DNA from 3 places in the Desulfoplanes sp. PS50 genome. Region 3 is predicted to be linked to each of the others. Evidence: riboswitches for the same ligand, from Rfam matches in the RefSeq annotation. Region 3 holds a riboswitch; each other region holds the start of a gene.
What was found. Region 3 has a riboswitch for cobalamin ahead of metE (5-methyltetrahydropteroyltriglutamate--homocysteine S-methyltransferase). Riboswitches for the same ligand answer to the same signal wherever they lie in the genome.
Positions count from the first base shown of each region.

Region 1 (10,036 bases), on a different contig from region 3:
GACCCGGGCTCCGGCATGATCGGCCAGCACGTTGACCCCGGCGATGCCCTGAAGAAAGGCCCCGATCATCTGAGGGGTCACTTCCTGGGGAAAGGCACTGACCCCTTCCTCGACCACCCCGTGATCTCCGGCCATGACCAGAACCGTTTTCGAGGTGATCACCGGATGCAGGGTGGACGAGATCGCGCACAAACGCTCGGCAATATCGAGCAGATCACCCAGGGCCCGGGGCGGGATGATCAACTGGCTGGAACGTTTCCTGGCCTGTTCGAACATGAGGGTGTCTGCTGGTTTGATATCTTCAATGACTTCAGTCAGGGTACGCATGGTCATGGTCTGCCTCCTTGGGCGAAAAACCTCTCGTGTGCTGCCGTCAACAAAATGTCTCGACATTGCCGGAGAAGATGCAGCCTCCGCAAGATCGTTCCTGTCACAAATACGTCATGACGTAGCACGTATATATCCGACAACCAGTATCTTTCAAAAACAACCCGTCTATGCATTATCAACCAAACACGCAAGATTCCAGGACCGAACAGCCTGAAGGAAAAACAACGCCCTTCGAACGCGGACATGCTCACCCCTTGCCGATGCGGACGGGACGCCCTCGCTTTCGAGGGAAACAGATCATCCCGATCCTGGTATTCGGGTCCATCATCCTCGTGCTGATCGCCCTGATCCGGCTCGATCCCGACCATGCCGGGATCACCCGGGAACATCTGCAGACCGGACTTGTCATCCCCCTGGTCCGGCTTCTCATCTATCTGGGGATCGGACTCTTTGCAGGCCAGGCCATGGAAAGCCTGGGATGGGCACACAAACTGGCCCTGCCCGCCAGGCCGATCATGCGTCGTTTCGGACTCAAGGATGAAAGCTCGACCGCCTTTGTGACCGCCTTTGCCTCCAACCTGGCCGCCAATACCCTGCTTGCGGGATACCACAAGGAAGGACGTATCACCAAAAGAGAGATGACCCTGACCTACCTGGTCAACACCGGGCTCCCGGTCTTTCTGGTCCATCTTCCAACCACCTTTTTCATCATCGCCCCCCTGGTCAAGACCGCAGGCCTCATCTACCTGGGAATCTGCCTGACCGCTGCCGGACTCAAGAGCCTGCTCGTGCTTGTCTATTGCCGGATAACCCTGGGCAACAACCCCTCACGGCCCGCCGAACCACCCGAAGACAGAGAAGCAACATCAACCACCCCCTCCCGCAGCAGAGGTTTTGTAACGATTTTCAAAAAACGCTTTACCCGCATTGTTCTTTACACGATCCCGATCTACATCATCGTTTTTCTGCTCAACCATCTGGGATTTTTTGAATACCTGCGTACCGGTCTGGCACACGCCCTGTCCCTGAACTTTTTTCCCGTGGAGAGCGCCAGCGTAGTCATCGTCACCCTGGCCGCGGAATTCACCTCCGGTGCGGCCGCGGCAGGTGCGCTTCTGGACGGTGGGGTGCTGAGCGTCAAACAGACGGTCCTGGCCCTGATCATCGGGACCATAGCCGCCACCCCCATCCGGGCCCTGCGCCACCAGCTTCCCGCCCAGGCCGGCATCTTCTCCCCTTCCCTGGCCCTGAAACAGCTCTGCCTGAGCCAGCTTTTGCGTATCGGAACAATCATTGTTGTGGCGCTGCCCTATCTGGCATGGGCGTGACGAGTGCAGGATAATCCCCTGTACCGTCCACGACAGATTTGTTCTCATCCACCCGTCTGAAGAGCATGACCGGCTCACCCCGTCCGGACCGGATTGACTGTCTGACCGAGCCAGGCATCGTTCATCACGTCGTTGCCCGACATCTTTCAGAAACATCCAGCCGGTATCGAACAACGACGTGATGGTACGAGGCCGGCAAGGGAGTTTCAATCCGGTCCGGACGGGGTGAGCCTGTCATGCATACACATCAGTCCTGGATCATGTCCCTGCCCGCTTGACGCTCCAGCCCTTCTGAAATACTCGAGAGATCAGCTGGGTGAAAAACACCTTGCTGCTCTGTCCGGATACGGACACCTAGCCCTCCGTACAGGAGGTCCCAGGAACTTTGCAGCAGCAAAAAAATGGGCGCCTGCCGCCCAAGAACGGAATCCCGTGCAAATCGGGAGCGGACCCGCCGCCGTGATTCTCCCCCTAATCTCTGACTCCCTGCGTGCCACTGGGACACCCCCGGGAAGGCCGAGTCAGAGAGGAGAAGAGCCGGAAGACCCGCCCAGCCATGGCCATTTGCGTCTTCTTTTCCAGTAACGGGGCTTTGCTTGGAAAAGATCCCAGGGGATTTTCAAAAAACCTCTCCGTGCGCCATTGCCCAGGGAGAGGTTTTTTTTATTCCCGCACACAAGCCCGATCTTTCCCATGGAGGCAAGATCATGTCCCAGAGTATCACACGCGTTCTGTTCATTGCGGTCTGTCTGCTCGTTCTGCAGGCCGGTCAGCTCCTGGCCCACGGCCACCACCAACCCCGGCCCGAAAAAAAGGGCATCCTCCTGGTCGCCTTTGGAACGACGGTTCCCGAGGCCGCAACCGTATTCAAGACGATCGACACCCGGGTCAAAAAAACCTTTCCCGGGGTGGAGGTCCGCTGGGCCTACACCTCAAAGATCATCCGCCACAAACTGGCCAAGGAAGGCACGCACATCGACTCCCCGGCCGAGGGACTGGCCAAAATGATGGACGATGACTTCACCCATGTGGCGGTTCAGTCCCTGCACACCATTCCCGGCAAGGAATACACCGGATTGAAAACCACGGCCCAACGGTTCGAGGCTATGCCCAAGGGGATCCAAACCGTGTTCGTGGGCACCCCGCTGCTCTATTCCCCGGAAGACGTGGAAAAGGCGGTCAAAATCATGGCTGCGCAGTTTCCCAAAGAGCGCAAAGCCGACGAGGCCATCGTGCTCATGGGCCACGGCACCCCGCACGCGGCAAATATCTACTACCCCGCCCTGCAGTATTATTTTTCCAGGATGGATCCCAATGTCTTCGTGGGAACCGTTGAAGGCAGCCCGACCCTGGATGATGTGCTGAGCGGGCTGAAACAGCGCGGGATCACAAAGGCTTATCTGTTGCCCCTGATGTCCGTGGCCGGGGATCACGCCCGCAACGACATGGCCGGTGACGAGGACGATTCCTGGAAATCCGTGCTCACAGGGGCCGGGATCACCTGCGTCCCCGTGCTCAAGGGAACGGGCGAATACGACGCCATCGTGGATCTCTGGATCGATCACCTCAAGGTCGCCATGGCCCATCTGTAATAAGCCGTTGCGCAAGGTCGGGGCATCCCTTCCGGACGCCTTGGGAAACAATTCCCCCCGTAGGGGCACGGCGTGCCGTGCCTCGTTTTTCCGCACCCCGGGAGGTGCGGAAAAACATTCTTTACAAACCGTTGGTCCTCCTTTGATCTTGGCATGCAAATGCAGAGTATTCCAGGATACCAACACGGGCACGGCGCGCCGTGCCCCTACAGGTTGATTACCTTTTACCCGCCACGTCCCGGGACGAACCCCATGCCCACCGAATCACCCACCATCAGGCGCAAAGGCCCCAGATTACGTCATTCGGTGATCATCCTGATTGCCGTCCTTGCCGGATCGATTCTTGCCGCCTGCCTGTTCGGCCCCATGGACATTCCGGCGAACAAGGTCATGTCCATCCTGTGGACCCGGGTCCTGGAAGTGATCGGTGCGCGCGACCTGTCCGGAGATCCCTCCTGGGAGGTGGTCGTTCTGGACATCCGCCTCAGCCGGATCGTACTTTCCTGTCTGGTGGGCGCGTGCATGGGCGTGGCCGGTACCGTGTTTCAGGGACTTTTGCGCAATCCCCTGGCCGACCCCTTCACCCTGGGGGTTTCCAGCGGTGCGGCCTTCGGGGCCACCCTGGTCATCTATCTGGGGATTTCACGGACCGTGTTCGGTTTGAGCCTGCTTCCCCTGGCCGGGCTGGCCGGTTCCCTGGGGGCCCTGGTGGTGGTCATCGGACTGGGTCGGATCAACGGGGAACTCCGCCGCGAAACCCTGATTCTGGCCGGGATCGTGGTGGCTACCTTTCTGGCCGCGCTCATCTCCCTGCTCAAGGCCCTGGACGAGGAGGCGGTCAGCGCCATGGTCTTCTGGATCATGGGCAGTTTCCAAGGTCGGGGCTGGAACCATGTGGGACTGCTCATTCCCTACATGGTCCTGGGGCTTGTGCTTGTTTTTCGCTACTCCCGGGAACTGGACATCCTCTGTCTGGGAGATCTTCAGGCCCACCACCTGGGCGTTGACGTGGAACGGGTCCGGATCATGCTCCTTCTGGGAGCCAGCCTGATGACCGGGGCGGCCGTGGCCGTTTCCGGAATCATCGGGTTCGTCGGGCTGGTGGTTCCCCATTTCATCCGGTTGCTCCAGGGATCGGAACACCGACCTCTGCTGATCATGTCCGGACTGGGCGGGGGGCTGCTCCTGCTCTGGTCGGATGTCCTGGCCAAAAACCTTCTGCCCGGAGGCGTGGAACTTCCCGTGGGCGTGATCACCGCACTTTTGGGGGGACCGTTCTTCTGCCTCCTTCTCAAGGGCAAGGGGCATGGAGGCTTCTCATGATCCGGGCATATGACCTCTCCTGCGGCTATGGGGAACATCCGGTTCTCGCAGGGATCGATCTGCACATAAGCAGGGGCGAAATGGTCGGCATCCTCGGCCCCAACGGCAGCGGCAAGACCACCCTGATCCGGGCCATTTCCGGAACCCTGCCCCTGACAACGGGCCGGGTGCGGGTGGACGGTCACCCCCTCCAGGAACTTGGTCCCAGACAGCGGGCCCGGATCATGGCCTGCATTCCCCAGAAGCTGGAATCGATCTTTGACATGCGGGTCGCCTCCCTGGTGCGCATGGGCCGCTATCCCTACGTGACCTTTTTTCACGGATACGGCCCGGCAGATGACCAGGCCGTGACCTGGGCCCTGGAAAAAACCCGCGCCCTGCATCTGACCGACCGGTTCGCCAACGAACTCTCCGGCGGGGAATTGCAGCGGGTGCTCATCGCCCGGGCCCTGGCCCAGCAATGCCCGCTGCTCATCCTGGACGAGGCTGCATCGGGTCTCGATGTCGGGGCCCAGACCGAAATCCACGATCTGCTCAAGGGGCTGAACGCCGAGGGCATGACCATTGTCAGCGTGATCCACAACCTGAACCTGGCCGCCCTGTACTGCGACCGCCTCGTCTTTCTCCAACAGGGACGCATCGTGCTTGACGGACCCGTGGACGAGGTGTTCACCCAAACCCATCTTTCAAGGATCTATCATGCCGACCTCACGGTCTTTTCCCATCCGGTCATGGGCATTCCCCAATGCCTGCCCCTGCCGGGTCATGGGCTTCGTCCTTGTGATCCTCGGTAGCCTGCTCCCGGTGCAGGCTGCCGCCGTGACCATAACCGACGATTTCGGCACGACCATCACCCTGGAGCAGCCGGCCCGGCAGATCATCTGTCTGTACGGAGCCCTGAACGAGATCCTCGTGGACATGGGCCTTGCCCATAGGATCGTTGCCCGAACAAAAGCGGACACCTTCTGCCCGGCCCTTGCGGACAAACCCTCCATCGGCACGCACATGCGCCCCAATGTGGAGATGGTCGTGGGACTCAAGCCCGACCTGGTCCTGCAGATGGCCGGGAGCAAAGGGGAGAGCGAACCCGTAAACGCCATCGCTGCCCAGGGCATTCCCACGGCATGTTTCCGGGTCCAGACCATGGACGACCTCTATGCGCTGATCGACCGGCTGGGGGTGATCACCGGCGCCAGGGACCAGGCCGACCGCATGACCGCGACCATGCGCGATCGGCTGGAGCGGGTGCACAAGCGGCTGGGGCCCGATCCCAAACGGCCAAGGGTCTTTTTCGAGGTCCGCTATCCCAATCTCCTGACCGCGGGCCGGGCCTCCATTGTCTCCGAGATCATCCACCTGGCCGGAGGAACCAACTGCGTTTTTCTGAACAAGAAACTGGTCCGCCTCTCGGAAGAGGAGCTGGTCGGCCTGAACCCCGAGGTCTATCTGGTCCAGAAAGGCCCCATGAACCCCAACCCGGTCCCGGTTTCCCAGCGTTCCCATTTCAGGACCATCCAGGCGGTGCGCTCGGGTGCCGTCCTCGAGGTGGACGAACACCTCTTTTCCCGGCCCGGCCCACGAACGGTCGACGCCGTTGAAATGCTGGCGGATATTCTGCACCCGGGGGAATAAGGCGGGTATGTGGACGAACACGGACAGGCACGGACTGCGGCACGGACGTTATGACGGATGAGAATGGCTGGTTCGCCCCGTTTGGGTCGGTTTGACTGTCTGACCGAGCCAGGCATCGTTCATCAAGCCGTTGTCCGGCATCTTGCCGGAACGCCTCGCCGGTGTTGAGCAACGGCTTGATGGTACGAGGCCGGCAAGGGAGTTTCAAACCGGCCCAAACGGGGCGAGCCGGCCATTCCACTCCAACTACTTGGATGAAACAGATTTGTCCTGCAGTCTGAATCCGCTTCCCTGTTTGTTGCGGACAACCTTTTTGCTCGAGACATATCCATGAACGAATCAGGAACATTATACGGCATAGGCGTGGGCCCGGGCGATCCCGACCTGCTGACCCTGGCGGCCATCAAACGGCTGGCCCTGGTGGACGTGGTCCTGGCCGCCTCGTCTTCCAAAAACGAATACTCCCTGGCCCAATCCATTGCCGAGCCCCATTTGCCTGAAACAGTGCACATCAAACGGCTCAAATTCCCCATGACCAGGGACCGGGACGCGCTTTCCCGGGCCTGGGAGGAAAATACGGGCATAGCAATCGAGCTTCTGGACCAGGGGAAAAATCTTGCCTTCCTGACCCTGGGCGATCCCATGATCTATTCCACCTTCGGCTACCTGCTCAGGGGGGTCCAGCGGGTCCGCCCGGCAGTCCCGGTGGAGATCATCCCCGGGATCACCTCCTTTCAGGCGGCCGCCGCCAGGACGCAGACCGTGCTCACCGAGTCCGGAGAGAACCTGGTCATCTTTTCCGGGGTGGGGGACGAAAAACAACTCGCCCGGACCCTGGACATGGCCGATACCGGGGTCATCCTCAAGGCCTACAAAAATTTCGATGCCCTGAAGCAGATCATCACCCGCCACGACCGGAACAAGCAGACCGTGTTCGTATCCCGTCTGGGCCACCATGACGAGCGGATCACCCGCGACCTGGACGAGATCACCGAGCACCCCCATTATCTGTCCCTGCTTCTGGTCAAACGCTAGAGGGTATCCTGTGACAACCGTTCATCCCTCTGCCAGGGCCTTTATGATCGCCGGAACCCGCAGCGGCTGCGGCAAGACCTCTGTGAGCCTGGGGCTCATGGCGGCCATGGCCGAGGCGGGCATCCGCGTCCAGCCCTACAAGGCGGGACCCGATTTCATCGATCCCGGCCACCACCAGGCCGTCACCGGCGTGCCCAGCCACAACCTGGACGGATGGATGCTTGATCCCGAAACGGTTCGGAACATCTTTGCCCGCCATCTGCACGGCAGCGATGTGGGCATTGTGGAAGGGGCCATGGGACTTTTTGACGGGTTTTCAGGCACCACGGAACAGGGATCGGCCGGACAGCTGGCCAAAATCCTGGACATTCCCGTCATCCTGGTGGTGGACGCCAGGGGCATGGGACGATCCGCAGCCGCCGAGGTCAAAGGCTATGTGACCTTTGATCCGGACATCACTTTTGCCGGAATCATCTTCAACAACGTGGCCAGTCCCCGGCATGAAGCCCTGCTCAAAGAGGCCATGGCAAAAAATCTGAACATCCCTGTACTCGGCTGTCTGCCCAGAAATGATGCCCTGAACGTTCCCTCCCGGCACCTGGGGCTGGTCATGGCCCATGAGTTGGACACCGAACAAAGAACCCGGACCATGCTCCAGTGGATCAATTCGGCCATGAATGTCCGGGAAATGATCACCCATCTTCCGGCCATTGCCCTCGTGCCCTCCCGGAAAACAATCCCGCCCAAAACAGCCAGAATCCGTTTGGGAGTGGCCATGGACCAGGCCTTTTGTTTTTATTACCGGGAAAATCTGCGCGCATTGGAACAGGCAGGTGCCGAACTCGTCTTTTTTTCGCCCATGGGAGACCAGGACCTTCCCGGCCCGCTCCACGGCCTCTATCTGGGAGGGGGCTACCCGGAGCTCTTCGCCCGACCCCTGGCGGCAAACCGTTCCATGCGTCAGGCCATCAAATCCTTTGCCCGGGCCGGCCATCCCATCTATGCCGAATGCGGGGGGTTCATGTATCTCATGAACGGTCTGCAGGACAGAGCAGGAAACCGCCACGAGATGGTCGGGATCTTTGACTGCGAATGCGCCCTGCAGGCCAGGTTCGCTGCCCTGGGCTACAGGGAGGTCGTCACCAGGGCATCTTCCCTCCTGGGTCCGGCCGGCTCCCGGTTCAGGGGCCATGAATTCCATTATTCCCGATTGCTTGGAAACGGTTGTCCCCAAGAGGGGATCTACGCGACCACGGACCGCAAGGGCGCGTATCCCGCTGGAAAAGGGGTGGTCAGATACAACACCCTGGGCTCGTACATCCATCTGCATTTTTGCTCCAATCCGGAACTGGCACCCTCCTTTGTCCGGGCCTGCGCGGGAGAACCGCTCGCATGAACAGAGCACTCAGACACGGATACACCACGGGAAGTGCGGCCACGGCAGCGGCCCACGCCGGGCTGATCCATCTGCTCTCGGGAAAGTCTCCGGAATCGGTGACCATTCTCACCCCGCAGGAAGAAATCATCACCATCCCCGTGCATGCCTATGCACGGGAGCACGACGGTGTCAGGGTCACCGTGATCAAGGACGGGGGAGACGATCCCGACGTCACCCACGAGACCCCCATCGAATGTCTGATCTCTCTGGAAACGAACGTCCCGGCCACCGAGGTGCTCATCCAGGGGGGCAGAGGCGTCGGCCGGGTGACCCGGCCGGGCCTGCCCGTTCCCGTGGGCGAACCGGCCATCAATCCGGCCCCCCGGGCACAGATCGAACGAACCGTGCGCGACCTGCTCGACCAGAAAGGGATCACGGCCCGGGTACGGGTCCTGGTGGAGGTTCCCCAGGGAGAACAGCTGGCCTCAAAGACCCTCAACCCCCGTCTGGGCATAGAGGGAGGCATCTCCATCCTGGGCACCCGGGGCACGGTAAAACCCTTCAGCAACGAGGCCTATCTGGCGACCATCGACCAATGCCTGCGCAGTATACGCGTTATGGGCGAAAACCGGGTCGGCTTCACCACCGGGGGGCGCAGCGAACGGCTTTTGCAGGCCCTGCTGCCCGCATGGCCCGGGGAATGTTTCGTCACTGTGGCGGACTTTTTTGAACCCTCCATGGCCATGGCCGCGGACCAGGGAGTGACCCATGTGGTCTGGGGGGTCTTTTTCGGCAAGCTGGTCAAACAGGCCCTGGGCCTTCCGAGCACCCACGCCAAAAACGCGGCCATCGACTTTGAGGTTCTGGCCTCCTGGTGGGGGGATCTGGGGCTCTCTCCGTCAATTGGAGAAAAAATCGCCCAGGCCAATACGGCCCTGCACATCCAGGAGATCATCCGTCACGATCCGGACCATGGCCGCTACTACGAACGTCTCATCCGCACGGCCCGGGGCCACGCCCTGCAATTTAGCAGCTCCCGTATGGAAGTGGACTACTGTCTCTTTGATTTCAACGGGGATCTCCTCGCCTCGACCCTGAAACGGAAACCATCATGATCCATGTCATCGGACTGGGGCTGTGCTCCGACCATATTTCTCCCTCCGCCAGGCAGCTGATCGATAGCGCGGACATCCTGACCGGGGGCGAACGCCAATTGGCCATGTTCCCCCATGCCCGGGGGACCAGACACCCCCTTGTCCCGAACCTGGACCAGACCATGGAGCTGCTGGACCGGGAAGATCGAACAGGGGCATGCGTCGTGGTCCTGGCCGACGGGGACCCGATGACCTTTGGGATCGGAACCACCCTGGTGCGCAGGCTGGGCAGGGACCGGGTCCATGTTCTGCCGAACGTCTCCG
Region 1 is NZ_JBSPZA010000037.1:4,203-14,238, forward strand. Features, by position in the region: gene cobT (nicotinate-nucleotide--dimethylbenzimidazole phosphoribosyltransferase) at 1-333, opposite strand, end outside; gene ACTVJH_RS13780 (nucleoside recognition domain-containing protein) at 591-1,658, shown strand; cobalamin riboswitch at 2,083-2,204, shown strand; gene ACTVJH_RS13785 (sirohydrochlorin cobaltochelatase) at 2,255-3,250, shown strand; gene ACTVJH_RS13790 (FecCD family ABC transporter permease) at 3,503-4,573, shown strand; gene ACTVJH_RS13795 (ABC transporter ATP-binding protein) at 4,570-5,367, shown strand; gene ACTVJH_RS13800 (ABC transporter substrate-binding protein) at 5,273-6,205, shown strand; gene cobI (precorrin-2 C(20)-methyltransferase) at 6,536-7,240, shown strand; gene ACTVJH_RS13810 (cobyrinate a,c-diamide synthase) at 7,251-8,636, shown strand; gene cbiD (cobalt-precorrin-5B (C(1))-methyltransferase CbiD) at 8,633-9,733, shown strand; gene cbiE (precorrin-6y C5,15-methyltransferase (decarboxylating) subunit CbiE) at 9,730-10,036, shown strand, end outside.
Region 1: it holds a riboswitch for cobalamin, as region 3 does, so the genes downstream of both, ACTVJH_RS13785 (sirohydrochlorin cobaltochelatase) here and metE (5-methyltetrahydropteroyltriglutamate--homocysteine S-methyltransferase) in region 3, are expected to answer to the same signal.

Region 2 (10,036 bases), on a different contig from region 3:
GTGAACTATGGGACTTGATCGCAGAAGTTTTATAGCGTTTTTGGCTGGCGGCACAGGCGGGATTCTCTGCACCCCTGTGGTATGGAAACTTTTGGATGACGTTTCCATTTGGAGCCAGAACTGGCCGTGGATCCCCAAATTGCAGTATGGTGAGCGGGTGAACAAGCCCGTTGCCTGTAAATTCGGTGCCGATGCCTATGGCATTCTGGTAGAAACGGCTGCAGGACGGCCCTTTACCGCCAGAGGCAATCCGGATCATCCCCTGAGCAAGGGGGGTATCGATCCCATGGGCGCAGCCAGCGTGCAGATGCTGTATAGCCCTTCACGGGTTCAGGCTCCGATGAAGAAATCCGGAAACGGATTTGAACAAATTTCCTGGGATGAAGCCGAAAAACTCCTGGCCCACACGGTCAAGAGCGCCGGCAGTGATATTTGTGCCATCACCGGTGATGAGACAGGAACGACCACGGAGATTCTGTCCGGCCTGCTGGCCGCTCTGGGTTCGGACAAGTGTTTTCTCATGCCCGGTGAAACCGGTCCGGCTGTCAAGGCCTGGAAGATGCTCGGCGGCCAGGGAACCCCTGGCTACGATCTGGAAAATGCCGATTTCGTAGTCAGCCTGGGCGGAGACATCAACGAATCCTGGGGAACCGTTGTCCGCAACGGCAAGGCCATGGCCGAGAACGATGCCGTGTTCACCTATGTCGGCGCGGCTCAGAAACCGGGAACCGCCATTCCAGCCAAGACCTGGATTGCCTGCAGGCCCGGCCAGGAGCCGCTTGTCGCCCTGGGCGTGGCAGCCTATCTGCTCAAGGCGGGCATGGGCATGGGTATGCCCGGCTACGCAGCATTCAAGGACTTTGTAACCAACACCAATTCTCCTTCCCGCATTGCCAAGGCCACGGGCGTCTCCGAGGAAACCATGGAGCGTTTGGCAAAAGACCTCATGCGGGCCAGACGTCCTTTGGTTCTCACCGGTTCAGCAATGGGTCAGGGCACCAATGCCCTGGGCGTGGCAGCCGGATTGGCTCTGAACATGATTCTTGGCAGAGTCAACGTCAGAGGCGGGGTCAAGGATATCCCCTTTGCCCCCCAGGTCGTTGCCAGTGCCCCGGCCCGGGACGAACTGCTTTCCCGCGATCTCGCCGGCTATGTGCAGTCGGTAGCCAAGGGCAATGCCAAGGCTGCCAAGGTGACCCTGGTCGTGGATGCCAATCCTGCCTACTCGCTTCCGCAACCTGATATGGCTGTACAGGCACTGGAAAAGAGCGGTTTCGTGGTCACCGTGACGAGCTTTATGGATGAGACAGCCGCCTTGTCCGATCTTGTACTGCCTGCCTCCTATTTTCTCGAGACCCTGGATGATGTCTACACCCCCTATGGGTCTGGCCAGGCAAACTATACGGTTTCTTCTCCCATTATCGAACCCGTTTTCGATACCCGGCCGGCTGCCGATATGCTGTGTGATCTGGCCAAGGCTGTGGATATCGATCTGGGCGTGAAATCCTTCAAGGATGCTGCCAAGGCCAAGGCCGCTGCCCTGGGTGCCAACTGGCGCGCTCTTTCCGGAGGCACCGCATGGGTGGCTGAAACGTCCATGAGCAACTATGGCCTGACCTTGTGGAATGAGGGATTCCGGGCTCTGGGTATCCCGCGGGATGCCAAAGACCTCGTGCTCACTCCGCTGGCCAGGTTGCATCTGGGGACCGCAGGTATGCCCACAACGCCTTTTGGCGTTCTCACTATCAGGGACACGGAGCTCAAGAAGAATGTCCTTTGCGTTCAGATGAACAGCGCTACAGCGGGCCAAATCGGCGTCCAGAATGGACAGACCGTGACGGTCAGCAGTGGATCGGGTTCCTGCAAGGCCGTTGTTTCCCTGTCCGAATCGCTCATGCCCGGCGTCGTTGCCATGCCCCTCGGATTCGGCCATACGGCCTGGGATGAGTTTGCCGAGAACAAGGGCGACAATGTGTACAAGCTGATGGAAATAAAGCCTGAACCCGGGATCGGTATGTCCGTGTTCGGTAATCCCCAGGTACAAATCACCAGGGCCTAAGGAGAGAGGTAGTCCATAATGGAGCATAGTAAATCGAAAATCCGCTGGGGCATGGTCATTGACCTGGACAAGTGTACGGGCTGTGGAGCCTGTATGGTTTCCTGCGAGGCCGAGAACAACATCGCCCCAACCACTGATTCATCCAACAAGCTGCGCACGCTTTCCTGGATGCTTGTGTACGAATTGACCAATGAAAAACCCTATCCCGATCATGACGTGGCCTATCTGCCCCGTCCGTGCATGCAGTGCGGCAACCCCTCATGTCTGACAGTCTGCCCGGTCACGGCCGTCGACAAGAATGAGGAAGGCGGTATTGTCAGCCAGATCTATCCGCGCTGTATCGGTTGCCGATACTGCATGGCAGCCTGCCCCTACCACGCCCGGTATTTTAACTGGTTTGATCCCATCTGGCCGGAGGGAATGGAAAAGACCCTGACCCCGAACGTTTCTGTTCGTCCCCGGGGTGTGGCTGAGAAGTGTACCTTTTGTCACCACAAGTATGCCGAGGCCAAGGAGCGTGCCAGGGCGGAGGGTCGTGATCCTCTCCATCTCGAGGAAAACGATTTCATCCCGGCGTGTGTCGCAGCCTGCCCTAACGGAGCCATGCATTTCGGCGATCTGAACAATCCCGAGCACACGGTCTACAAGATGTCCCATGAAAAAAAGTACGCCTTCAGACTCCTGGAACGCTTGGGCACCGACCCGCAGGTCTACTACTATTCCAAAAGGGAGTGGGTCCGCCGTCAGGGTGACAACTACCTCAAAACCGAAAAGACCAAGGGAGCGTAGGCAATGATTGATGAAGCTTTGATACCCGAAGGGGTACAACGGTGTTCAGTTGGCAAGTTTCTGCTCTGGTTGGCATTTGTCGGGATCTTCCTTGGATGGGGACTGTACGGTGCCTTTGTCATCCTCTCTCAGGGACTCGGTACGACCGGGCTGGACAATTATTTTGGATTCGGTTTGTGGATCACCTTTGACCTGGCGGTCATTGCCTTGGGCGCGGGAGCCTTTTTTACCGGCTTTTTGCGCTATATCCTGCGCATCGACCAGCTCAAGAACATTATCAACCTGACGGTCATCGTCGGCTTTTTGTGCTATTCCGGCGCGATGATGATCCTGGTCCTGGATATCGGGCAGCCGCTTCGGGCCTGGTTCGGATACTGGCATCCCAACGTCCATTCCATGCTCACGGAAGTTATCTTCTGCATCACCTGTTATTGTACCGTACTGATCATCGAGTACGTTCCCCTGATCCTGGAAAACCGGGTCCTGAACAAAAACAGGTTCCTGCACCATCTGGCTCATAACTTCCATGTGTACATGCCGCTCTTTGCCGGCATCGGCACCTTTTTGTCCTTCTTCCACCAGGGTTCCCTGGGCGGGATGTACGGCGTGCTTTTCGGACGTCCCTATGCCTTTCGCGAAGGATTCTTCATCTGGCCCTGGACATTTTTCCTGTTCATCGCCTCGGCCATCGCCTCGGGTCCTTCCTTCACCCTGCTGGTGAACAAGCTCGTGGAACTCATGTCCGGCAAGAGACTGGTGGATGACGCGACCAAGGAACTCATGGCCAAAATCTCAGGGCTGTTGCTGTCCTTCTATATCTTCTGGAAGATTCTGGACACCTGGGCCTGGGCCACTGGAGTGCTGCCCAAGGCCGGACTGACCTTTGAGGAGATGTTCTTCGGTTCCGCCTACGGGCAATGGCTCTTGTGGTCCGAGCTTTTCGTCTGCGGTGTGGTTCCGGCAATCATGCTCGTGGTTCCGGGCATCCGTAAGATCCATGGTCTGATGTATCTGGCCGCTCTGCTCAATTGCACGGGCATTGTGATCAATCGTTTTGTCCAGACCGTCCAGACCATGGCCCACCCGGTGATGCCCTTTGATGACTGGCAGGTCTATTTCCCCAACTGGGCGGAATGGTCCACTACCCTCATGATCCTGGCCTATGGAGCGCTGCTCCTGAGTCTGTCCTACAGGTATCTGCCTATCTTTCCCAAGGAAAAGCAGCTCAACTCCTAGATCTTTTCTTCGGGACTCTCTGTATCACCAACAAGGCCGCCATTTGGCGGCCTTGTTGGTTTGAAACGGACCCGGGCCCTGACATCGTGGTGCAGATGAAAAATAGGCCCAGCGATTCATAGACAAAGAAAGATCCTGTGTGTTCGGACGCAGAGGCCAGGCGGCAGGAAGAGGATATAGGTCGATATATCGCGTTATCCAGAGGAAACCTGTTGGTTGGTTGTGGAAAACTGTTGATGGCATCGCTTGGGACCACACGGTGTGGTTTTGATGATTGGTTCCTCCAACCGATCGACCCGATTCAGGCAGTTGAACGTTTGGGTTCTCAAATACCAATTTTATCATTGCCAAAACCTGATCACGAAGATAAAAAATCAGACTTTGTCACCACTTCTTCAGGCCGCCCGGCAGGGCTTTGTCGGCAATCCGGTGAAATTCCGGAACGGTTCCGCCACTGTGAGCTCTAGCCCCTCTGATGACCGAGGACGGCTGGTGCGAGTCAGACGCCCGGCTTGAAGCATCTCCATGACCGGTTCCGCATCCGGAACCCGGCTCGAGAAATCCAATCATGTGTCGATCAGGGAGACCCCCTTCCCTGAACCATTCTTTCCAGATCACCCGTCTTCGATTGTGCCGAGGCACGCCTGTACTTCCTTGAATTGTCGGAAATCAGTGTCTTTTTGCGTGTCGTGTTCCGGGTGGTTGTGGAACAACCCTTCAAGAGGAATCATCGTGCCAGGAATTCATACCAAGCATATCATCAAACGTGACGGATCCATTGCAGAATGGAATGCAGCCAAGATTCAAACCGCCATTCACAAGGCCCTCCAGTCCCAGAAAATCAATGACATCCTTTTGGCCAAACGATTGACCAAGAGGGTGGAGCAATTGCTCGAGGGAGATGATTGCCCCCATATCGAGGATGTCCAGGACCGGGTCGAGCAGGTTCTGGTCCAGCAGAACCTCCCCCGGGTGGTCAAGGCGTACATCCTGTATCGGGACAGTCGCAGGCGGGCCAGGGAGGCTGAGGCGGATTTCGTGCGTGATACCATTGACGGGTATGTCCAGGAATTCGACTGGCGGTCCAAGGAAAATTCCAATGTCAGCCATTCATTCCAGGGGCTTATCCTGCACACCTCGGGGTCGGTCCAGGCCCGGTATGCCCTGGAGGCCTTTCCCGAGCACATTCGCCAGGCCCACCGCAATGGCTATTTCCACATCCATGATCTTTCCTTTGGCCTGGCCGGGTATTGCGCCGGGTGGAGTCTCAAGGATCTGTTGCTCGAAGGGTTCAACGCCCCGGGATTTTGTTCCAGCAAGCCGCCCAAACATCTTGATTCCGCCCTCATGCAGATGGTCAATTTCCTGGGTACGCTTCAAAACGAATGGGCCGGGGCCCAGGCCTTCAACAATATCGACACCCTGCTCGCTCCGTACATCGAACTGGACGGACTTTCCTACGAGCAGGTCAAGCAGGAGATGCAGAAGTTCATCTTCAATCTGAACACCACCTCTCGCTGGGGGGGACAGAGTCCGTTCACCAATTTCACCATGGACCTGCATTGTCCCAAATCCATGGCCGAGGAGCCTGTGGTCATCGGCGGCAAATATCATGAGAGTAAGACGTATAAAGAGTTCCAGAAGGGTCAGGATCTTTTTAACAAGGCCTTTTTGGAGGTCATGCTCGAAGGGGATTCCTACGGAAAAATCTTTTCCTATCCCATACCCACCTATAACGTGACTCCGGATTTTCCCTGGGAGAGCGAAGTCGGTGCGCTGCTTCTTCAGGTCACCGCCAAGTACGGAGCCCCCTATTTCCAGAATTTCATCAATTCAGACCTCTCCCCCGAGGACGTCAGGTCCATGTGCTGCCGGCTGCAGATGGACCTGCGCGAGCTGCGCAAGAAGACTGGTGGTCTGTTCGGTTCCGGGGACATGACCGGCTCCATTGGTGTGGTCACCCTGAACCTGCCCAAGTATGCCTTTTTGTCGCGGAGCGAGGAGGAATTTCTGGATCTGATCACGGAACACGCCGAGTTGGCGAGAGAGGCCCTGGAGCTCAAGCGCAAGACCATTTCATCATTTCTGGACCGTGGATTCTACCCCTTTACCCAGCGGTATCTGAAACAGGGATTCAAGAACCATTTTTCAACCATTGGACTGGTCGGTGGCCATGAGGCCTGTCTGAATCTGATCGGGAAAGGAATCGAGACCGTCCAAGGCAGGGAACTCATGGAGCGGGCTCTGGATCATCTGCGTGATCTGATGACCCATTTTCAGGAAGAAACCGGCAATCTGTACAATCTTGAAGCCACCCCTGCCGAGGGAACCTGCTATCGACTGGCCAAGATCGACCGGAGTACCTATGGGGATCGGATCATTGTTTCCGGAGGAGAGGATCCCTATTACACCAACAGCACCAATCTGCCGGTGGATGCGACCCCGGATGTCTTCGAGGCCCTGGAGCATCAGAACTGCCTGCAGACCCTGTACACCGGAGGGACGGTTTTTCACTGTTATCTTGGGGAAAACGTCAGGGATCTCGAGGCACTGAAAAAACTGATTGTTCGGGCCATGAGCAAGACAAAGATCCCGTATGTTTCCATCACCCCGACCTTCAGCATCTGTCAGGAGCATGGGTATATCTCCGGAGAACATTTCTCCTGTCCCGAATGCGGCAGGGACTGCGAGGTCTATACCCGGGTGACCGGTTTTTATCGGCCCGTGACCAAGTTCAACAAGGGCAAGGCCGCGGAATACCGGGATCGGGTGACCTACAAGATCGCTTGATGGGTAGCGGTGTCCCGGAATGTTTCGGGACACCGGATGGCATAGGGAGATGTTGCAACAAGGAGATGGGGCATGAACGGTTGGGAATGGTTGCGGGGGATCACTCCGGTCAGTCTGTGCGACTGGCCGGAACATGTCTGCTCGGTACTTTTTTTCGGGGGGTGCAATCTGCGCTGCCCAACGTGTCACAATGGGGCTATTGCATGGCACCCCCACAGCCTGCCGGCTCTCTCTTACGAAGAGACCATGCACGATCTGCTCAAGAGGCGGACCTGGCTGGACGGGATCGTTGTCACCGGTGGGGAGGCCTCGATCGTTTCGGGGATCGAAACGGTCTTCAGGGATCTCAAGCAGCTCGGTCTGCCCATAAAGCTCGATTCCAACGGTATGCGACCCGATTTGGTGAGTGGGTTTCTTGAGCAGGGACTGGTGGATTGTTTTGCTGTCGACGTCAAGGGGCCATGGGCCAAATATCCGGCCCTGACCGGGAGCAGAGTGGACCCCGGCGCGGCTCGCGCGAATCTGGAGGCCATCTTTGCCCTGGCAACGCGTCATCCCGACAGATTTTATTTTCGCTGCACCCGGGTTCCCGGACTTTCAGAAAGCGATCTTGTCCTGACCCAATCCTATCTACCCGAAGGGTTTGAGCTCATCTTGCAACAATACATCGAGCCGCCCGAGACGGATTGCTCCCAAGACAAATCCCTGGTCATGCCAAATGTCATCGCCAAAAATGATTTTTCACCAGGATATGATCATGCCTGAAAAAATCCAGAAACGAGATGGGCGTCTGGAAACCTGGTCGGTGGATCGAATAGCCAGGGCCATCTTCAAGTCCCTGAGTGCCAGCGGGATCAGGGATCCTTTGCTGGCCAATCGCCTGGCCGCCAGTGTGGAGGCGCACCTCAAGGAGGTTTCCATTCCCGAACAAGAGGATGTTCAGGACATGGTCGAGCAGGTGCTCATGGAGGCCAGGCTCTATTCCGTGGCCAGGAAGTATATCCTGTATCGGGAAAAAAGACGGGGAATCAGAAGCCAGGATCAGGCATTTCTCGATGTCAGGGATACCATTGATACCTATGTGAAAAACGGTGAAACTACCGGAAAGAACAGGGCCAGGCCCCACTCTTTTCGAGGTCTGTCCCGGCATCTTTCCGGATCGGTGCAAAAGCGATATGCCCTGGAACAATACCCCGAAGAGATCCGTATGGCCCATGAAAACGGTTACCTGCATATCCACGATCTCTCCTTCGGCATGGCCGGGTATTGTGCCGATTGGGACCTGCGGGCTCTGCTTCGCGAAGGGTTTGGCTTCAAGGGGGTGACCGCCTATGGTCCTGCCGATCACCTGGATACAGCCCTTGGTCAGATGATTTCTTTTTTGGGGGCCATGCAGGGTGAATGGGCCGGGGCCCAGTCTTTTTGTCATGTGGACACGATATTGGCCCCCTTTGTCCGTCGAGATGGTCTTGATTATACCCAGGCCCTTCGTTTGATGGGTAATTTTATTTTTGCGCTCAACTCTTTTTCCCGGGGGAGTGAACGGATTCCGATCTGTTCACTCGGACTTGACGGGACAATGCCCGCATGGCTGGAACAAGACCGTGTCGGCGTGCCCGAGGAGAGTCCGGGCCGAACCTACGGAGAATTCATCCCGGAAGCCGAAATGCTTAACAAGGCCGTTTGCGAGGTGATTGCCCGGGGGGATTATCTGAATCAACCTTTTGGATCGCCGGTTCTGTGCTATGATCTAGATCCCGATTTTTCCTGGAACAGCGAGTTGGGAGAAAGAATTGTTCGTCTTGCCGGGAGAGGACGTTGTCCCTACCTGCGGATGCGCAATGCAGAGAAAAAGAAAAGCTACAAGGAAGAGGCCTCCTCTGCCCCTGTTGGCGGATTGCAGCATGGGAGCGATGAGTTGGCCGGGGCGATCGGCGTTGTTTCCCTCAACCTTCCCAAGCTTGCATATCTGGCCGGCCGGGAGTCGGATTTTCTTGACCTGATCGGAGAATACGCAGAGTACGCGAAACAGGCCCTGGAGTTTAAAAGAAAATTTATTGTCGACTACATGGACAGCGGGATGTTCCCCTATTCGAGTCATTATCTCAAAAACGGGTTGCAGGACCATTACAGTATGCTGAGTCTGGTCGGAGGTCACGAGGCGTGCATGAATCTTCTTGGGACGGGCATCGCGACCCGGGAGGGGACCGCACTCATGCTCAAGGTCCTTGATCGTTTGAGAGCGATATCCACACAATTTTCCCGCGAGACCAACTCACCCCATACCGTGACCACTCTGGTGAACAACACGGCGTGTCGTCGCTTGGCCGGGATCGATGAGGAATTGTATGCGGAGATCGCTTTTTCCAACAATGGCAGCCCCCACTATACCAACGGCGTGAATCTACCCCATGGTCATGGTCTTTCTCTGGACGCAGAAATCAAACATCAGGCGAAACTTGCAACCCGTTTTCCAGGGTGTTCAGCGCTTGATATCGATTTGTGCGGCCGTGCCGCGGCCACGGATCTCCCCCTTATTTTTGAAAAGGTTTCCAAATACCCGGATATTTGTCTCATGCGAGTTCATGAGCAGGTTGCTCAGGAAAGACTGTCATAACAAACAAGAAAATTTCAAGCCGCACAATTTTGCCTTGCGCCCGGCATATTGCATTGCCTCAAGAGCTCTGCATACGATCTGCATAAGGTCTTGGCCGGATGTTTTTTGGGGATACGCGGAAAGGGAAAAAATGGACTGGATACCAATGGAAAAAACAGGTAGGTGTCCATGTCATGCTAGGCGGTAGGATGCTCTGGATAGGCAGTACAGATCTCAGGCAGACGAGGGGCGCATGCTGATTCGGTGTTGGGGGGCCAGGGGGTCCATCCCTGTTTCCGGGAAGAATTTTGAACGTTACGGGGGGGATTCTCCGTGTATCGAGGTCAGAGATCAGTCTGGAGGCTGTCTGATTATCGATTGCGGTACCGGGATGCGACGTTTGGGCATGCAGCTCATGCAGGAAGGAATCAGTGAATATTCCCTGATCATGACCCATTTTCACTGGGATCATGTTCTGGGATTTCCTTTTTTCAGACCCTTGTACAAACCTTCGACCAAAATAACCCTTTACGGATGGCCCGGTATCCAGGGGAACGTGCAGGAAA
Region 2 is NZ_JBSPZA010000001.1:229,848-239,883, forward strand. Features, by position in the region: gene qrcB (menaquinone reductase molybdopterin-binding-like subunit QrcB) at 8-2,059, shown strand; gene qrcC (menaquinone reductase iron-sulfur cluster-binding subunit QrcC) at 2,078-2,848, shown strand; gene qrcD (menaquinone reductase integral membrane subunit QrcD) at 2,852-4,084, shown strand; cobalamin riboswitch at 4,465-4,614, shown strand; gene ACTVJH_RS01055 (ribonucleoside triphosphate reductase) at 4,817-6,874, shown strand; gene ACTVJH_RS01060 (anaerobic ribonucleoside-triphosphate reductase activating protein) at 6,947-7,639, shown strand; gene nrdD (anaerobic ribonucleoside-triphosphate reductase) at 7,632-9,491, shown strand; gene ACTVJH_RS01070 (MBL fold metallo-hydrolase) at 9,724-10,036, shown strand, end outside.
Region 2: it holds a riboswitch for cobalamin, as region 3 does, so the genes downstream of both, ACTVJH_RS01055 (ribonucleoside triphosphate reductase) here and metE (5-methyltetrahydropteroyltriglutamate--homocysteine S-methyltransferase) in region 3, are expected to answer to the same signal.

Region 3 (10,036 bases):
GGTCATCCGGCTGCGGCTGGCCTCGATGCTGATCACGTCGGCGTCCATGGCTGCGATCCAGGTAAGGATGTCCTCAAATTCGCAATAGCACATGTGGGTGTGGATCTGGGTTTCGTCCTTCACCCCGCAGGTGGCCAGTCTGAAGGACTCGACCATGGTTTCCAGGTAGTCGTTCCATGCGGTCTTTTTTAGAGGGAGGCGTTCGCGCAGGGCGGGTTCGTCGATCTGGATGATGGAGATGGACGCCTTTTCCAGATCCCTGACCTCATCGCGGATAGCCAGTGCGATCTGGCGGCACGTGATTTCCCTGGGCTGGTCGTCACGCACGAAGCTCCAGCAGAGCATGGTCACCGGTCCGGTGAGCATGCCTTTCATGGGGCGTTCGGTCTTGGACTGGGCATAGGTTGTCCATGAGACGGTCATGGGACGTGGACGCCATACGTCACCATAAATAATCGGCGGTTTGACGCATCTTGAGCCGTAACTCTGCACCCATCCGTGCTTGGTGAAGGCGAATCCTTCCAACTGTTCACCGAAATATTCCACCATGTCGTTGCGTTCGGCCTCGCCATGGACAAGCACGTCCAGGCCGATGGTTTCCTGGCGTTTGACCGTGTCGGCAATGTGGCTGCGCATGATCGCCTTGTACCCCTCTTCCGATAACTTGCCGGTCTTGAATTGCCTGCGCGCTTCCCTGATGTCTGCGGTCTGGGGGAAGGAGCCGATGGTCGTGGTGGGCAGCAGGGGAAGGCCGAGGCCGGCGCGCTGGATCTTTGCCCGTTCGGAATAGCTCAAGGCGCGCAGGGTCATGGCCGGAGTCAGCTGTTTTAGTCGTTGCTTTACAGCGGTGCTGACCACCAGATGGCTTGTCTTTCTGGCATCGAGGATGGTTCGGGTTTCGGCCAGTTCGGGCTCGACATCCTCATTCCGAGCGGCCCTGGCCAGGACCTCCAGTTCCCGGCATTTCTGTTTGGCAAAGGCGAGCCAGAACTTGATTTCCGGGTCGAGTTCGGTCTCCAGGTCCAGATCCAGGGGGACGTGGAGCAGGGAGCAGGAGGGCGCGAGCATCAGACGGTCATCGGGCAGTGCGGCGTGGGCTTTTTTGATCATTTCGAGGCAGGTGTCCAGGTCGCCACGCCAGATGTTGCGCCCGTTCACCACTCCCAGGGAAAGGATTTTGTCCTCAGGGAGGGTTGCGAGAGCTCTTTTTAGCTGTGACGGTGCCCGGACCAGATCCAGATGCACCCCGGCCACGGGCAGGGAGAGAACCGTTTGCAGGGATTCGCCCAGATCACCGAAATACGTCGTCAGGATGATCTTTGCCGGGGAGGCAGCCTGAACCAGTGTTCTATAAACATCGCCGAGTCGTTCCAGAATGCGGGGGTTCACGTCGGTCACCAGAATGGGTTCGTCGATCTGTATCCAATCGCATTCCTGAGACAGGGTCTCCACGAGACGGACGTACACAGGGACGATCTCCTCCAGCAGTTTCCAGCGGTCGAAACCCCGAACCGTGGATTTGCCGAGCCCGAGAAAGGTAAACGGACCCGTGATCACGGCCTTGGCCCTGAAGCCGGCCTTTCCGGCCTCGCGAACCTGATGAATCAGCCTGTCGCAGGAAAGGGAGAAGGTTTGATCCGGGGTGAATTCCGGGACCAGATAGTGATAGTTGGTGTCGAACCATTTGGTCATTTCCATGGCCGTTACCGGAGCGGTTCCGCCCCGTCCCCGGGCCATGGCAAAATAGGTATTCGTGTCCAAGGGCGCTGGTGCGGGACCATATCGTTCCGGAACGGCCCCCAGGGTGACGCACATGTCGAGGATGTGATCGTACAGGGAAAAATCTCCCACCGGAATCAGATCCACGCCGTTTTCGACCTGCATCTGCCAATGGCGCAATCGCAGGGCAGCGCTCCTCGCCCTTAGTTCTTGTTCAGTAATATCCGCTTTCCAATAGCTTTCGACCGCTTTCTTGAGTTCGCGGTTCGCCCCCATGCGAGGGAATCCCAATGTGTGTGTGAGCATGTCTGATAACTCCTTGATTACATGTGTGCGTCCCGGACTGACCGGGCCGCACTGCGGTCACCTTTGACGCGAGGTGGGCAGGCGCTTGCGAGACGTCTTCCGGCTTCCGGTCTGATGAAATCAGATATATATCCCGACATGCACGGGTGTCGCACAACCTTCCCGAGGCACTGGGAACCTCAGTGATTGCGGACGGGATCGACCGGTCACGGCAGCGCGTCTGCTACGGATTTTCACCGTCTTCCGTTTCTCGCTGCGCATCAAACAATATAGTGTGGTTTGGTTTCCTCCTGGGAAAGAGATTGAAGCATACTTGTTTGTATAACTATATAAAGATATATTGATATTTAGACGTTGACAAATTGTCAAGCGACGTTTGTAGGAATCAATCACGGGGAAAATTTGATATTTTAGGCATTCTGGATGAGAGTAAGCCTGTCTTGGGATCAACCATTGACCTCATGGTTGATCCCGGGCAAATTTTTCGTCCTGAATGATTGGGTGGCACGGGCTGTTTCGATCGGTCGTGGGGATATCGTCAGTGTGCGCAACCGTTTATCCGCCCATCCGGTATCCGTAGAAACAAGGCATGCCTTGTTTCTCTAACAGAACCACAACACGTTAATACATTGGCGTATTTTCTTAGGATGTGTCTGCTTCATGAGAATGTTCTATTGGTTGTTCGCCTGCCTGTCTCTTTTGAAAATCACTGTTGGTCCGGGCTTGAAGAGCAGGCGCTGCAATGTCTTTCTGCCGGTTCTGATTTGTCTGGTCCTGCTGATGCCGTGTTCGGTATCAGCCCATCCCCATGTGTATGTGGAGGCACGGATTGACGTGGTTTTTGACGATAATGGTCTAGCCGGATTCAAGGTCGCTTGGGTCTTTGACGAGATGTTCAGCAACATGATCGCCTATGATTTCGATACAAACGGCAATCACTGTTTCGAGCCGGAGGAGGTGGAAGGGGTCAGGAATGGGGCCTTTTCCAATCTTCGGGAATTCGGGTATTTCACCCGCATACGCATCGGGGGCGATCCCTTTGTTGTGGAGTTTGTGAAGGATTTTTCCGCCACTCTTCGTGACGGGGTCATGACCTATATCTTCTTCGTCCCTTGTCATGTGCGGGCTGCGGCCACTGTCAAGGAGATCAGGTTTTCCATGTACGATGACACGTATTACACGGACATAGCCCTCGCCCGGGACCCGGTGAAGGTGAACGCTGCAAAACAATTCGAGGTCGGTTGGGACATCGAGGATAATCCGGCCGACGCCTTTTATTACGGTCAGATCTATCCCGAAGACATCATCATCACATTCAAGGAACGCCAATGACCAGATTTTTACTAGCGACTTCACTTTTCATGCTGCTTGCCGGTACTGCTGTCCCGTCAGCTGCGGGCAACCCCTTTCAGGGAGGAGGACCTGCTGTGCGCGAATCCGGGGACAGACCGATCCCTGCGGGGTTGTTCGTCCGCATCGCCGCATACCAGCAGGAACTCAGACAGCGACTCGGGGGGCTGATCCGCGAGGCCCGTCAGGGGACATCCTGGCGTCCTCTGGCCCTCATTCTTTTTTTCGCCTTTCTCTACGGGGTCGTGCATGCGGCCGGGCCTGGTCATGGCAAGGCCGTTGCCATGACCTATATTCTGTCCCAAAACGCTTCCATTGGCGGGGGTATCCTCTTCGGGGTGTCCATCGCCCTGATCCACGGGTTTTCAGGGGCGCTCTGCGTGCTGGCCCTTCATTACGTCCTCGAACAAAGCGTCACAGGAACCCTGGCCTCCGTGACCACCACGACCCAACTGGTCAGCTTCGGCCTGATCACCCTGCTCGGGGCGTGGATCACATTTTCGCATCTGCGGGAATGGTTCCGGCCGGTTGCATCCGGAGGTTCTGTTCGGGAAGGTGGAACGGGAAATACGAGGATTCTTCCCTGGGCCCTGTCCGTGGGCATGGTGCCCTGTCCGTGGGCATGGTGCCCTGTCCCGGTGTTGTCATGGTCATGCTTTTCTGCCTCTCCATGGGGGTGTTCTCCTTGGGACTCATGGCGGCAGCCGCCATCTCCCTGGGCATGGCCCTCACGGTTTCTTTGGTCGTTGTCTGCGTGGTTCTTGGGCGCAAGGCGTGCATGGGGAGGTTGTCGGCAGAAAGGGCACAGCGGTTGGAACAGATCCTGGGGATCGTCTCCGGCCTGGTCGTTGCGGTCTTGGGGTATGTCTTTTTCCGAGCGGCGATGGTGTAAAAAAGTGCGCAGTACGCAGTAACAGCATGATCCTTGAAAGGGATGTACGGCATGCTCAAGGACAATGGAAGTTTCGGCCTCTGTCCGTGCATTCTGTCCTGAACTTTTTTGATGATGCCGCGCAGGCTCTGCGCAAAACCCGCCTGGTTCAGCACGCACGAAGCGCATTTGATGGAATCACCTCCGCTTGATTGACCGGTCGCAGCCTTGCCACGATGTTCGCCCGAGATTTGCGTAAAGGAACGAAGACTCGGTATTGAAAAAGGCCCATATCAGAAGATGATACGGGCCTTTTGCGAGGCTTACCGGCAACTCATTCAGGAAGATTTCAATCCTTCAATGTGTCATTCATTTTGAAAAAACCCATGGTTTCACGGAGCTGCTGAACCTGTTCGGTCAATCCTTCAGCCGTGGAGGCCATCTCTTCTGAAGCGGCGGCATTTTGTTGAATGATCTGATCAAGCTGCTGAATGGCTGTATTGACCTGATCCGCTCCGGAGTTCTGCTCCCGGCTGGCAGCTGCGATCTCCTGCACGAGGTCGGCGGTCTTCTGGATGTTTGGAACGATTTCACGAAGCATTGCGCCTGCCTTTTCAGCCACCTTGACGCTCGAGGAGGACAATTCGATGATCTCACTGGCGGCCTGGCCACTTCGCTCGGCTAATTTCCGTACTTCGGCGGCCACAACGGCAAACCCTTTACCGGCATCCCCCGCCCTGGCAGCCTCTATGGCTGCATTCAGAGCGAGAAGATTCGTCTGTCTGGCTATCTCGTCAATGATCCAGATTTTATCCGCGATGACCCTCATGGATTTGACCGTTCCTCTCACTGCTTCCCCGCCATCCTCGGCATCATGAGCTGCCTGCTTGGCGATTTTTTCCGTTTCCAGTGCGTTGTCCATGTTTTGTTGAATATTGGCAGCCATCTGCTCCATGGAGGACGAGACTTCCTCGACATTTGACGCCTGTTCAGTTGCCCCTTGAGAAAGCTGCTCGGATGAAGAACTGAAGTGGATGCTGTTTTGAGCCACGTGGTCAGTCGCAGTGTTCACGGTCTGCACGACGTTGTGGAGTTTGCCGATCATGTTCTGCATTGCCTGGAGAAACCTTCCAATTTCATCCTGACGTCGTTTTTCTATGTGTATATCCAAATTGCCATTGGCCAGTTCGTCGGTGATACGAACAGCCTCCTCCAAGGGCTGGACAATGATTTTTCTGGTAAGGAGGAAAATCGCGCCTATGAGAAGAACAATCATGGTCAGGCTGAGAATGACAAGATATGACAAGGTGTCCCTGGCATCGGCCACGAGCTCTTTTTGAGCTTGGGCAAAGACAATGAACCAGTCATGAAGAATGTGGTAATTGTTGCTGTCAAACGGAGCCACGGTAAAATTGGTTTCTGCTCCCCTGAAATCAATCACGAACTCTTTGCTGCCGGCTTCGATTTTGTCCATGATTGGTCGAGTCAGGGTCTTGCTTTCATCGTTGAGAATCATGGATTGATCCGGATGGGAGATGAACATACCCCTGTCGTCGAGCATCAGCATTCTTCCTGTTTCGCCAATTCTGGCTTCCTGGACAAATCGTTTGGTGAAGTAATCCATCTGAATGGCATAGATGGCAGCTCCGATGATTTCTCCATTTTTTTTGACTGGAGCACAAATGACAAAGATTGGGTTTCCTCGAAGGAGACTGGGGTAGACCTGGCTGATGTAGTGGTCTTTACCCTGAAATACATTTTTTATGTAACTGAAATTTTCATTGCATTTGCCAATGGTTTTCCCTTCAACAGTGTCCGTAAAAAAACTTCCTGATCCAACCTTTATGGATTTATCACCAACATTTATATCTATTTTCTCACCTTTGGGAAGACGTGATGCAAGGGGAATGTTCTCCAGATATGGATATTTTTCATGCATGAGCGTCAAATATTCATGGGCTTTCGAAACCGTGATCGTGTCGTCAGGTGTTTCACAGGCTGCAACTACTCTGGGATCGGCAGCAATGACCTGTATGGTTCGAATTTGATCATCAATCCATGTGGTCAGAGCCTGTCGGGTATTGTCGACAAGCATCTGGGATGTGAACTTGCTGCCTTGAATGAGCTTATGGCTTTCTTTCAGGTAGATTGTCGGGATGAAAGCTCCGAAACAGACAATCATGAGCAGGCTGACCCATAAAACATAGGATCCTGAAATACTTTTATTGTTTTTGAGAGACATTTTTTACCTCAAGCATGAACATGCTAATAATGTTATGAATCCGTGAGTATCACCCTTTAGCGGAACGATGCTCACGGATTCAGGACGGGTTATAAACATAGTGATCAATATACCATATTTGTTAGACTGTGAGCAAAGTACTTGTCAAATTCCCTTGAGCTGACACCCGAGGCAAAGGTGTTCTCATCCAAGCACCTGAACAATAACAATACTTGGCTCGGCCCGATCTGGATCGTTAAGGCGTTGTCGCCGCTTATTGGCGCATCGATTTTTGAAGAGGGAGGATTGGCGTGCCGCACAACACGACCTATGTCTACATAGTGTGATTTTTTAGTTTGACAATCAAGGATGTTTTTTTAATTGTTTGATTTTCGTTCTTTTTGACTATCAAACAATACAAGGAGGCATGCATGTCCTATGCGTGTGCGCATGGTCACCATGATCATGGGGGTGGAGAGCAGGGTACGCGGGCCGTTTTCTGGTTGACCTGCGTGACCATGGTTGTGGAGATCTTTTCCGGATGGGCTTTCGGGTCCATGGCCCTTCTGGCGGATGGATGGCATATGGCCAGTCATGCCGGAGCCATGGCCGTGGCCTGGTTCGCCTATTATTATATTCGAAAAAACAGGGACAACCCGGAGTTCGTGTTCGGGGCGGGCAAGGCCAATTCTCTGGCCGGTTTCGCATCTTCCATCGGACTCATTCTGGTCAGTTTGTACATGATCGTGGAATCAGGGGCCCGGTTTTTTTCACCTGTACCCATAGCCTTTACCGAGGCCATCCTGGTCACCTGTGCCGGGCTGGCGGTCAATCTGATCAGCGCCTGGTGGCTGCGTGACGTGGATCATGCACATAACCACGATCACAATCTCAAGGCAGCGTATCTTCATGTCTTGGCCGATGCCCTGACCTCCATTCTGGCCATTGTCGCACTTCTGGGCGGCAGATTGTACGGCTGGAATCAGCTCGATCCCTTCATGGGAATTGTAGGGGCGGTGGTCGTGGGCCGGTGGGCTCTGGGACTGATGAAGCAGACAACGCATGTCCTTTTGGACCGGCGCATTCCTGATCCAACTGAAATGAAACCAGGCAACGATCAGGGCATCAATCCTCCCTGGCGAGTCAAGGACCTGGCTCTGTGGACTCTCGGCCCGCATGAACTGGCTGCGAGGCTGGTCCTGGAGGAAGATTTGGATCATTCCTCAGACTATCTCAGGTGGCTGCACGCCCGATTTCCTGATCTAAAACATGTCTTTATCGAGGTTCAGTCGGACGATTCCCCAGTCAGACCACCATCATCCCATAAGGAGGTCTCCCATGCATGATGTCGAGGTCTTCAGCGACCGGGTGATCGAATTCTACGACAAACTGTCTTCCTGGGAACAGGGGGTGGTCCGGGGCGGGGCCATCACTCTGCAGCAGACCCATATTCTGGAGGTTTTAGGGCGTTTTGCTCCCTTGCGGATGAAGGAACTGGCGACCCGAACCGGGGTGACCACCGGCACCCTGACCGTTGCCGTGGATCGTCTGGAGAAAATGGGGCTGGTGACGCGAAGTCCCCATGCAAGGGATCGTCGTTCCATTCTTGTGGAACTGACAGAGACCGGGCAGGGGCTTTATCATGAGCATCACAGGCATCACCTCCGTCTGGCCGCTGACATGCTGGACGTTTTGACCCCCCAGGAGGCCGAGGCGTTTGGTCGGATTGTGGAGAAATTGGGCACGGTGCTGTAACATCATGCGCAGGATGTCTCACGTTTCGAGAGCCTCCTGCCCTTTGTGTGTTGGTTCGTTTGCTTCTGGTCAGGCCTGTTTGTCACGCTGGATCGCTCTTTTAAAGTCTTTTTGCAGGGCGGGTTTGCGGTACTTGGGAGACATGCTCAGACATTTTGTTGGGCAGTTGTCCACGCAGATTCCACAATAGACGCAGGCGTAGGGATCGACTTCCCAGGTTCTGTTTTCCTTGTCCACAGTGATGCATCCCGACGGGCACTTGAGCATGCATTTCTTGCAGAAGATGCACTGTTCGATATCCACGTCCAAATTGCCTCTGACCCCTTCAAAGGGTTCGCGTACTTCCAAGGGATAAAGCCTGGTAGCGTATTTGGAACAGATATTTTTGATGATGTTCGGGGTCATCTTGAACATGGGAAAACTCCTTTAGCGTTCCGTACAGCTGATGCACGGGTCAATGGAGAGGACGATCACCGGGACATTGGCCAGAGCGGCGTTCGGGAGCATCTCCAAGAGCGGCGGGACATTGGCGAATGTGGGCGTTCTGATGCGGCAGCGGTCCAGGAATTTGCCTCCCGAGGCCTTGATGTAATACATGACCTCGCCCCGGGGCTGCTCGGTGCGCATGACCACTTCGCCTTCGGGTCGGCCCTTGACCTGGGCGGCCAGTTCTCCTTCGGGCAATTTGGCAATGGCTTGGCGCACCAGATCAATCGATTGGAGGACTTCCCGGAACCGAACCCTGGTTCTAGACCAGCAATCCCCGTCCTGTTCAACCATGGGCTGGAAGTCGAGGTGTTTGTAAGCCCCGTATCCGGTCATGCGGATATCTTCGGCCACCCCGCTACCCCGCAAAGTCGGACCGGCCGCGCCCAGTTCGTAGGCCCTGTCCTGGGGAAGAAGACCTATGCCCACGGTTCGGTTACGCACGGTATAGTCGTCGCTGAAGGTGGATTTAAGGGGGAGGAAATCTTTTTCCATCTTCTTGAGCACGTCCAGAATCCAGGTCAGCTGGGTGGGGCTCAGATCCCGACGTACCCCGCCTATCTGGTTCACCGAGATGATGACCCGATTGCCGGCCGTGGCCTCCATCACGTCCATGATCTGCTCCCGAATTCTCCAGCACTGCATGAACAGGCTTTCCAGGCCAAAGGAATCGGCCATGAGTCCGAGCCAGAGGAGATGGCTGTGCACACGGTGCATTTCCGACCAGATGACCCGGAGGTATTCGGCCCGTTCCGGGACCTCGATATTCATGAGTTTTTCAATGCCCTGACAATAGGTGGCCGCATGGATGCAGCTGCAGATGCCGCAGACACGCTCCACAATCTGGACCATCTGGTGAAAGTCTTTTTTCTGGGCCAGCCATTCCAGGCCGCGGTGGACATATCCTACAGTGGGGAGGGCCTGGGTGACGATTTCGTTCTCGACCGTCAGCTGCAGATGCAGGGGCTCCGGAAGGACCGGATGCTGGGGACCAAAGGGAATGATTGTCGACATTATGCATCCTCCTTGGTTTGTGCGGGCTTGCTCTCCACTCTGACCGTGCAGAAGGGGTGTCGCTGAACATCGTCCTCAAGCATGAGGTGTCCTTCAAAATCAATGGCCAGTCCCTCGAAATCGATGCCGAATCCGTCTTTAATTTCGTTTTCGACCATAAAGGCAGCCAGGTAGATCCCAGAGATGCTTGGAATGGACTCACCCTTGGGTAGGCAGACCCTGAAATGCTTCATTTCCAGATCCCTGTCGAAATGGTAAAGGACATCGAATCGGTCATCGAAATGGACCGAGGAGAGGGTCACGAATCGGTAGCC
Region 3 is NZ_JBSPZA010000023.1:10,263-20,298, forward strand. Features, by position in the region: gene metE (5-methyltetrahydropteroyltriglutamate--homocysteine S-methyltransferase) at 1-2,025, opposite strand, end outside; cobalamin riboswitch at 2,120-2,270, opposite strand; gene ACTVJH_RS10850 (DUF1007 family protein) at 2,686-3,357, shown strand; gene ACTVJH_RS10855 (HoxN/HupN/NixA family nickel/cobalt transporter) at 3,354-4,289, shown strand; gene ACTVJH_RS10860 (methyl-accepting chemotaxis protein) at 4,596-6,488, opposite strand; gene ACTVJH_RS10865 (cation diffusion facilitator family transporter) at 6,899-7,813, shown strand; gene ACTVJH_RS10870 (MarR family winged helix-turn-helix transcriptional regulator) at 7,806-8,222, shown strand; gene ACTVJH_RS10875 (4Fe-4S dicluster domain-containing protein) at 8,292-8,636, opposite strand; gene ACTVJH_RS10880 (hydrogenase large subunit) at 8,649-9,725, opposite strand; gene ACTVJH_RS10885 (NADH-quinone oxidoreductase subunit C) at 9,722-10,036, opposite strand, start outside.